3 regions of the Paenibacillus sp. LT-B23 genome follow, and region 1 is predicted to be linked to each of the others. Evidence: riboswitches for the same ligand, from Rfam matches in the RefSeq annotation. Region 1 holds a riboswitch; each other region holds the start of a gene.
What was found. A riboswitch is a leader RNA that binds a small molecule or an ion and turns the genes downstream of it on or off. The one in region 1 is predicted to bind cyclic di-AMP.

Region 2: it holds a riboswitch for cyclic di-AMP, as region 1 does, so the genes downstream of both, ACWXW9_RS12050 (hypothetical protein) here and ACWXW9_RS16605 (TrkH family potassium uptake protein) in region 1, are expected to answer to the same signal.
Region 3: it holds a riboswitch for cyclic di-AMP, as region 1 does, so the genes downstream of both, ACWXW9_RS24675 (resuscitation-promoting factor) here and ACWXW9_RS16605 (TrkH family potassium uptake protein) in region 1, are expected to answer to the same signal.

The regions. Positions count from the first base shown of each region.
Region 1 covers NZ_JBSQBM010000012.1:145,765-149,041, forward strand. Annotated here, with positions in the region: gene ACWXW9_RS16600 (CPBP family intramembrane glutamic endopeptidase) at 1-885, opposite strand, end outside; cyclic di-AMP (ydaO/yuaA leader) riboswitch at 1,149-1,298, shown strand; gene ACWXW9_RS16605 (TrkH family potassium uptake protein) at 1,636-2,976, shown strand; gene ACWXW9_RS16610 (potassium channel family protein) at 3,117-3,277, shown strand, end outside.
Region 2 covers NZ_JBSQBM010000008.1:138,217-141,493, reverse strand. Annotated here, with positions in the region: tRNA gene ACWXW9_RS12060 (tRNA-Leu) at 48-130, shown strand; gene ACWXW9_RS12055 (glutathione peroxidase) at 278-754, opposite strand; cyclic di-AMP (ydaO/yuaA leader) riboswitch at 1,220-1,395, shown strand; gene ACWXW9_RS12050 (hypothetical protein) at 1,511-1,906, shown strand; gene kdpF (K(+)-transporting ATPase subunit F) at 2,119-2,196, shown strand; gene kdpA (potassium-transporting ATPase subunit KdpA) at 2,347-3,277, shown strand, end outside.
Region 3 covers NZ_JBSQBM010000025.1:81,513-84,789, reverse strand. Annotated here, with positions in the region: gene ACWXW9_RS24685 (HD domain-containing protein) at 1-83, shown strand, start outside; gene ACWXW9_RS24680 (TatD family hydrolase) at 126-896, shown strand; cyclic di-AMP (ydaO/yuaA leader) riboswitch at 1,098-1,380, shown strand; gene ACWXW9_RS24675 (resuscitation-promoting factor) at 1,650-2,798, shown strand; gene rnmV (ribonuclease M5) at 2,946-3,277, shown strand, end outside.

The DNA of each region.
Region 1 (3,277 bases):
CAGCACAATGCCACGTACAAAGGAAGTGTGGCGTCGTGTGAGTGAGGCGTATACGATGGCAAGTATGCCTAATACCAAGCTAAATAAGGCATAGCCTGCGTAGGTCATCCAGTTAGCCCAGTACGTTTGCTTTTTGACATAATCCGTATAGGACGATGGGGCGGAAAAGCTCTGTGTAAACGAGCGAACATTTCCGTCTTCAAACGTAAACGCCAGCGTAAGCACAGAGGAGCCAATTTTTTTGTCGTTTACGGTGTACTTCAATCCGCCCTCGCCTTCGGATGTCGCAAGCTTCAAGTCCGATGGTTTAAAGCCAAAGCGTTTTACCCAGGTTGCCGCTGCCTGCTCCTTTGCTTCCAGCGTCATGTCTCCCTCGGCTGCACGTACAAGCCTGCTACGTGCTTGCTCATCCGTAGAAATATCAGCTTGTGTGTAACTGGTGCTGGAGGTAATTCGTTTAAAGCTGACGACTTTGCCTGTGGACAAATCCACATGAACTTGCACTTTGCTTTTGGAAGAAGGTTCCGGTAAATCGACCCGGAAGGTTTCGTAAGGATAACTTTTTTTCCATGTACGGTCATACTGTTGAAGCAGCTTTTCTCTGGATAAATAACCGTACAGGTCCGTTTCGGCCTGATAGGTCACGACAGGCTTTTCCGGCTGCGATTCGGTATAGCCCAGCTCGGAGCGGGCGAAGTCCAGCGCGTGTATGACTGCTTCCTGCTTGCTGATGACCTTGGCATTCGTCAGTGCTTCCGGATTCGGATTACTAAACGAGGGAATAAGCAATTGAAAGACAAAAAAGCAAATCAGGCCAATCCCGCCCAGCAAGCCTAATCTTTTGAAGTTGGCCGTGAGCACGACCGGTTTCCCGATAGGATTCATGAGTTTCCTCCTTAATCTGTAAATAAGAACATCCATTAAAGATATCATACTGCACAGGTTCCCGCCAACAGACCTAGGATATTCATGAAAATGGAGTGAAAGCACTATAAAGTTTCAATAAAATAAGATAAGCTGCGATTAAAGGTGGACTATTCTCAAATTACCGCTAATTTAACGTTATTTCGAAGAAATCGGTTTTGTGCTCTGTATATAGAAGGATTATAATCTGTTGAGACAATGCATATGAAATATATAGGTAACGATATACATTTGAGCCGAATTTCCATAGGAAAACGGGGGAACCATGTTACTGGGGTGAATTTTACAGCCGGTCCCGGACCGGAAGTGTGAATAGGGCATACTGTGCAGCCCGAATCCGTCAGCTAACCTCGTAGGCTGTGAGCAGGAACCAAGTCAGGCACTCGGATTTCCGGTGTCTTTTTTTGTGTTATTAAAACGTAGCTGAGTTAAGTCCGCTTCGCGATCCATTTGATCTTCCGATCGCTGTTGTCTCTAAAAGAAACGGACTAAAGAAACTGAAAAGAGATTGGTGATTTTATGAGCTGGCAGTAGCGGAGGGGCAGAATTGTTCTGAAGAAGCGAAGCGTTTGCCTTTATAACCGGATTTTAACCATTAAAAGGGCTTATAAAATCAGAAAAAAATCCGGGGGTAACAGCAATCGGAAGAACAATCTGCACCCGGAGCGTCTCCATGCTCATAATTCACCAAGTAGGAGCAGTGATAAATAGATGAATCCCAATGCAAGATGGCTTCGGCTTTCTCCACCGCAGATATTCGTTGTGGGCTTTGCCATTATCATTCTTATAGGCAGCTTGTTGTTAATGCTGCCGATTTCCAATACAACGGGAAAGCCGCTTGCATTTATAGATGCTTTGTTTACAGCCGCCTCCGCAACCTGTGTTACAGGTCTTGTTGTTAAGGATACGGGTATCTTCTTTACCACCTTTGGTCAGGTGGTTATCGCTGCGCTGATTCAGATTGGTGGTCTCGGCTTTATGGCGATGGCTACCTTGATTGCGCTGGTGTTCAAGCGCCGCATTTCCTTGCGGGAGCGCCTGATTTTGCAGGAAGCGATGAATCAGACTTCTGTTGAGGGAATTGTCGGATTGATCCGCAGAGTGTTGCTGTACTCGCTAATCATTGAGGGCGTGTGCGCCACGATATTCGCCATTCGCTGGTCCTTTGATATGCCCATGGGCAGGGCGATTTATTTTGGGATCTGGCATGCGATTTCGATGTTTAACAATGCAGGCTTTGATTTATTCGGTCACTTTCGCAGCCTGACAGGTTATGTGTATGATCCTATTGTTAATTTTACAGCTATGTTTCTAATTATTTCGGGTGGCATCGGCTTTGTGGTGATGTCGGACCTGGTAGAATACCGCAAGCGCGGGAGACTTTCCTTGCATACCAAGGTGGTACTCAGTATGACGGCTGCCCTGATTGTAGTCGGCACGCTTGTCATCTTTGTATTCGAGTTTACTAATCCGAAGACACTGGGCTCGCTGGATTGGGGGGGGAAGCTGCTGGGATCTTTATTCCAATCCGTAACGCCCCGCACCGCAGGTGCCAATACGTTAGATATCGCTGGCTTGCGACAGGCCACGCAGTTTTTCATTATTATATTGATGTTTATTGGTGCTTCTCCTGGCTCTACGGGAGGCGGGATTAAGACGACAACGTTTGCGTTGCTCATTGGAGCCGTGATTTCGATGCTGCGGGGCAGGGAGGATATTGTGCTGTTCAAATACCGGCTTGCGCAGGGGCGAATTTACAAGGCTTTGACCATTACATTGCTGGGACTGCTGTTTGTCATTGGGGTGACGATGATTTTGTCAGCAACCGAGGATCATCATTTTCTGATGATATTGTTCGAGACGGTGTCTGCATTTGGTACGGTGGGATTGTCTATGGGGCTTACACCTGATTTAACGGTTATAGGCAAGCTGGTCATTACCCTGACGATGTTTGCCGGCAGATTGGGTCCGCTCACACTGGCTTATGCACTGACTCCGAAAAAGGGTAAGGAATTATATCGTCATCCGGAAGGCAAAATGATTATAGGATGAATCAATTTCATAATACCCTCAGTAGCTTTAATAAAGAGTACATATAGATCAAAATGGTTTGATTTGTCTATATGTAGTATACATTTTGTTGGCTTAATCATTTGTGAAATTGATTCAGATAAGGGAGTTTTCGAGTAGATATGAAAACGCAGCAGTTTGTGGTTATTGGTTTGGGACGCTTTGGCTCAAACCTGGCTTTGCAATTGGTGGATATGGGATGCGAGGTGCTTGGCATTGACCAGAATGAGGATATTGTGGATAGTATGAGTGAGCTGTTGACGCATACCGTCGTAGCGGACGC
Region 2 (3,277 bases), on a different contig from region 1:
AATACAAGGGAGTATAATAAATCTGTTGCCTCAAAACATTAGAATTTGCGGTCGTGGTGGAATGGCAGACACGCTATCTTGAGGGGGTAGTGGGCGTACGCCCGTGGAGGTTCGAGTCCTCTCGACCGCATTACATGCAAGACACAGTTAAAAAAGCATCCTGACACGTTTTTGACGTGAAGGGATGCTTTTTTGTTATATCCCTTTTTCCTAGCCACACAAGCAGCCGCCTGGTTCGGCTGCTTGTGAACAGTGATGAAGTGGCTTGTAAGCTTTGCTACAAGAGCTTCTCGATATCCCCCGCCAGTTTATCCGGAGTTGTCTGTGGGGCGTAGCGCTTAAATACGTTACCTTCGCGTGTAATTAAAAATTTAGTAAAATTCCATTTGATCGCTTTGAAGCCTAGTACGCCCGGAGCTGTCCGGGTGAGGTAGCGGAATAAAGGGTGTGCCTGATCGCCATTGACATCTGTTTTGGCAAACATCGGAAACGTAACTCCATAGTTAATCTGGCAAAACTCCGAAATGTCCTCGCTGGAGCCCGGCTCTTGCTTGGCAAACTGGTTGCTGGGAAACCCCAGGATTTCAAGACCCTGCTCATGGTATTGGTCATATAGCTCTTGTAGCGCCTTGTATTGAGGGGTTAGCCCGCATTTGCTGGCTGTATTCACGATAAGCAGAACTTTTCCTTCGTATGTGGACAACGGAATCTCTTTCCCTTGCAGGGTTTGTGCATCATATTCATAAACGGTCATGGTATCCCTCCTGATTTAATATTTTACAATTAAATTGTAAGCAATTTAATGAAGGGTTGCAAGTCTATAATAGATGTATTGCACTGTCTGAAACTGTAAAATTGTATTTTGTTCAAAACGGCAAATGGTACTGCAAATGGGGCGAATTGCGGTGCTTCTCATCGTAAAAACAGGCTCAATCGGCGTTTATCAGGTGCATACAGCAGTTTTTCTTTCTCTTTTACAAAAAAGGGACAAAAAATGCTCTCCATACGCCAATATTGACATGCCCGTCATTTTCAAAAAGGGATGAAAAACCGAGCTTGAAGGAGCTGGGAGAAGGATATTCAAATTGTAAGCGCTATTATTAATCTTCTTTGCTCCAAAGACCGATTTATAACCCTGCAGGTGAGCTTTACAGTGTTCCTTGCGCGGGTGTATGATTCAAGACGTAATTTCAAATTAAGTGAATGAAGCAGCAACGAATTGTCTATAGCGCTGAATTTTGCAGTTGCAAAAGCGGGGGAACCAAAGGAGATCTATTCGGCTTTTAAAGGGCCGTGTGTCTCATGGGGTGAATTTTCTGGCCAAGTGCCAGAAATAGGGCGACTCTCACGTCCGAATCCGACAGCTAACCTCGTAAGCGTACAGGGAGAGGCAACAAACCGCCGTGTGCAGCCATGGTTTATTTTATCATGGTTACGTAAGAAGCCGGAGGAAAGCCTTTTTCCTTTGGCTTCTTTTTGTTGTCTTTTTATACCGGGAGAGGAGCTACTGATGGAAGGTCGACTAATCATTGTCACTGCACCGAATGAATCGGGCAGAAATTTTGTGAAATTGCTTATGTACAAAAAACTGGCGTTTGCGGTTCTGACGAATAGCGCTCAGGAGGAACGACAGCTCAAAAAAATGGGTGTGGAGCATATTGTGCGCATCAATACGATGCAAGCGGGGAAATGGAATTTTCCCAAAAAAGAAATTGGCTGCGTGTATTTGTTTGAGAACAGCTTGAATCTGACGTGCCGTTTTCTGCAAATATGCCGGCCGCTGACATCAGATTCGGTCTATGTCATTACACAAGGCTGTAATCCTCAAGGGATTTATCGAGGTTTGGGAGCAGACCATGTGATCTACACTTTGAATGGAGAGGTGGGTTTCCTGCTGAACGGATAGTCGCTTACGGTATGGCTAATATAAATTAAAATTTTCGAATTCATTGTATGGTGATTTTACGAGGATGTAAGAATGACGATCTGAGGACCGATACGGGAGGGTATGAACATGATGGATATATACATGCTGCTCGTGATGGCTGTGAGTTACGGAGTGATACTGCTGTTTGTACGCTGGTGTGATGCGCAGACCTCCAAAGGAGGGCGAAAAGGATGATGGTTGTGCTTGCGCTTACTGCTATTGTATTTGTGTATTTAATCTACGCACTCCTGAATCCTGAAAAGTTCTAATCAGCTAAACAGGATCAAACGGGCGGGGGACAGCAGATCGTGGATGAGACACCAGAGGCAGCGGGTTTTCGCAAACGTGTGCACTCGCCTGGTGCTATGAACTCGTCTGTTGTTCCAAACGCAGGAGCATTTTGAAGGAGGGAATAGATGATGGAGCTGCTGCAAATTGGAATTGTGATTGTGATATTGCTGCTCTTGGTGAAACCAGTGGGCACCTATATATATCATGTATTCTCAAATGAACCGAATCGGACGGATCGGGTGTTTGACGGAACGGAGAAGCTGATTTATAAGGTTATAGGATTGAAAAAGCTGGAGAGCATGCGTTGGACCACGTACGTTATGAGCTTCATTGCTACGAATGTCGTGCTTGTGGCGATCAGCTATGTGCTGCTGCGCTTGCAGGGACTGCTTCCCGTTAATCCGTCTGGAAATGGCAATATGGAAGCGTCACTTGCTTTTAATACAGTGATCAGCTTTATGACTAATACAAATCTCCAGCATTATAGCGGAGAAAGCGGACTTACGTATTTGACGCAGATGGCGTTCGTTACAATGATGATGTTCACTTCGGCTGCTTCCGGTTTTTCGGTTGCTGCGGCTTTTATGAGAGGATTGACGCGGCGCGGTGAAGGGATGGGCAACTTTTTTCAGGATTTTATCAAAGCGATTATACGGATTTTTCTTCCGTTGGCCTTTGTACTTACACTGGTGCTGGTTGGACTGAAGGTACCGCAGACACTTCAGCCTGCGGCGGATATCACGACGCTAAGCGGAACACAGCAGCAGATTGCTTTGGGACCCGTTGCTTCGATGGAATCGATCAAGCATTTGGGTACGAACGGGGGCGGTTTCTATGGGGCCAACTCGGCGCATCCTTTTGAAAATCCAAATCCCTGGACGAATGTGCTGGAAATTTTGGCGATGTGGGTGATGCCGGCTTCGCTGCCGTATACCTTTGGACTGTTCGCCCGTAATCGCAAGCAGGGCTGGATTATTTTTAGCTCCATGATGGTATTGTTCCTCGTCTTCCTATCCATTACGTATGTGTCGGAGAAAACGGGCAATCCGTTGATTCATG
Region 3 (3,277 bases), on a different contig from region 1:
ACATGTACTATCCCCAAAATAAATTGGATGGGGTAAAGGACAAGCTTCCTGCCGAAATAAGGAATTATTTTGTCAAACAATAGACAATTATATGCCAAATAAAGTAATAAAGGAGACAAAAAACCTTGAATTTATTCGACACTCACACTCATTTGGATGCGCCGCAATTTGACGAAGACCGCGAAGAAGTTATAGCACGCGCTGTCGAATCGGGAGTGACCCGAATGATTAATATCGGATTTAACCGTGAGACCATTCCGTCTACCATGAAATTGGCCGAAACGTATAATTTTATTTATGCGGCAATTGGATGGCATCCACAGGATGCGATCACGATGCAGGAAGGCGATCTGGAATGGATTGCATCGTTATGCAGTCATAAAAAAGTCGTGGCGATCGGAGAGATTGGCCTGGATTATTATTGGGATACGTCGCCGAAGGATGTACAGCATCGGGTGCTACGCAACCAGATTGGACTGGCTCGTGAGCTGAACATGCCTATTGTCATCCATAACCGGGATGCGCATGAAGATATTGTTAAGATTTTGCGTGAAGAAAAAGCGAGTGAGGTAGGCGGAGTGATGCACTCCTTTTCCGGGAGCTGGGAGACGGCTAAAATGGTGCTGGATATGGGCTTTCACCTCTCCTTTGGCGGGCCGATAACGTTCAAAAATGCCAAGCAGCCAAAGGAGGTACTGGCACAGGTGCCGCTGGACCGTCTGCTCATTGAAACGGACGCGCCCTACCTGACACCGCATCCGTTCCGCGGGAAGCGAAATGAGTCCGCACATGTGGGACTGGTCGCAGAGGCGGCTGCCCAAATCAAGGGAATAGCGGTGGAGGAATTAGTGTCAATAACGACCCAAAATGCCTTGGAACGATTTGACATTAAGTAAAAAAGTGAAGAAATCAATCAAAATAATGAGATAGACGAAGCTAATCATGAATTTGTTGCAGGAAACTCGAGAATATTACAATATTTTAACCGAATATTTTAGAAAATGTACTTGAAACCTGCTTTACAACATGCATAGAAACAGGATATCATCTTTTCAGTGAATTGTTGTTTGAATGTAAACACCAACAGCTCATTTCATGAACCAGTCTCGCTGAGTCCCTTTTACAGGGAACGGGGGAACCGATATGGCTTACTGTACGTCCGGTGTATGGGCAAGAAGGGAACGTCTCTTCCGCCAGCCGGCTCGACCTAGATTCCTTTCCCGGATGGGATTGAACAGGTGGAGGGGCCGTATTTTGATTTCTTTCTGGGTCTTCGGGGTGAATGTGAAGGCGACCGCCATGAGCGGTTGACCCAAGCTAGGGCGTCTCTCTACGTCCGAACCCGACAGCTAACCCCGTAAGCGTAACAAGAGAGAAGCCATCTCGTGCATGATTTTTCCGCATATTCGCACATGTCGGAAGCCACGAAAGAGCTCTCTAGTCTCTTTCTCTGGCTTTTTTTGTTGTGAATAAAAGAAAATCTGTCATCATACTGTGATTAAACAGGGGAGGACAGCATGCCGCGAAGACGGGTACATGGTGCAGGACAGTCGCAGTACGGGCTTGTCTTGTAGAAAATCTGTTATAGTCACGTCAATCTCAACTATGTCTTACTCCAGACGGCGGGCTATGTAAGGAGGACGGAGGAAATGGGCATTTTCCAAAAACAGGAGACCCATGAGTCACGCTCATCCAGCATGTCTTACGTATTGCGTTGGAAGCAAGAAAATGTGCGCCAGGCTGCTTTGGTTGCTATTTTTCTAATCGCACTAACGATTATGATTTCAATTCTGGTGTACACTCAATCTAAAAAACAGGTCTTTTTTGTCATCGATGGTAAGGCATCTGCGGTAGAAACCCGGGAATCCCAGCTCCAAGATTTGCTCAAAGAGCATTCGATTTCACTTCAGCCGCATGATACGGTTTCGATGCCGCTGAACGGAGCAGTTCAGGATGGGGATCGCGTAGTTATCAAACGTGCCAATCAGGTCAAAGTATCCTCAGGCAATGAGACGAAAAAGTTGTACACAACAGAAAATACAGTAGAGGGTGCCATTCGCACCTCGGGCTATAAATTATCGTCAAATGATAAAGTTTACCCTGCTCTGGATGCCTCTGTTTCGTCTAACATGGACATAAAAATCGTCCGTGTGAAGAAACAGCAGGTCGAACAGAAGCAACAGGTGCCTTATCAGGTCATCAAAACGGCCGATCCGAGTCTCTATAAAGGCGATAATCGGGTCATCCAAAGCGGTAAAACGGGTGTTGTGGTCCAGCATGTTCAAAAGGTATACCATGACGGAAAATTGGTATCCAAGCAACTGGTAAACAAGGAAGTCGCGCAAAATCGTGTGGATAAGGTGATTGCGGTAGGAACGAAGAAAAAACCGGTCGTTCTGGCTGCTTCCGTCGGTCCCGAAGATGCCGTTAAGGCAACACGGGTTAGTTCGGGCAATGCTGTCCGTAAAGCAGGTGTGAATTTCAAATACAGTAAAGTATTACAAAACGTCTCCATGACGGCGTATTCCTCACAGGAGTCAGGTATCGGTACACGTACCGCATCCGGCACGCGTGTCACGGAAGGGCGCACCATTGCTGTCGATCCAAGTGTGATTCCAATCGGCTGGTGGGTGTATATTGAAGGGGTGGGCTTCCGCCGTGCGGAGGATACCGGTGGCGCGATTAAAGGCCACAAAATCGATGTGTATTATGAGAGTTTGAGTCAAGCCAATCAGTTTGGTCGGAAGCACGGAAAAACCGTATATGTGATTGGACCCGTGAAGCCTGAAATGAACTAAAAACGTGTTGTATATGTTTGGGTCAATGCGATACTATTAACGTCATAGTTATGCCATGCTAAGAAGAGGATATCCTCTTCTTATTTTGTTTTCAAAAGCAGGGAAAGATGAATATAGCTTACTGTGTAGTAGTGGAGGGAAACGCAAATGATCAAGGAAGTGATCGTGGTAGAGGGTCGGGATGATACGGTGGCTATTCGCCGTGCTGTCGAGGCGGATACGATAGAAACGGGCGGCTCCGCCATCAATAAAATGACGCTGCGCAAAATTGCATTGGCACAGGAGCGGCGGGGTGTCATTATTTTGACCGATCCCGATCATGCAGGGGAGCGCATCCGCAAAATTATCGCCTCCAAGGTGCCCGGTTGCAAGCAGGCCTTTATACCGGAGGCGGAAGCGACGCGCAAAGGGGATATTGGCGTAGAGAATGCCTCGCCTGAAGCGATCAGACACGCTCTCGCACGAGTGCATACGACGGT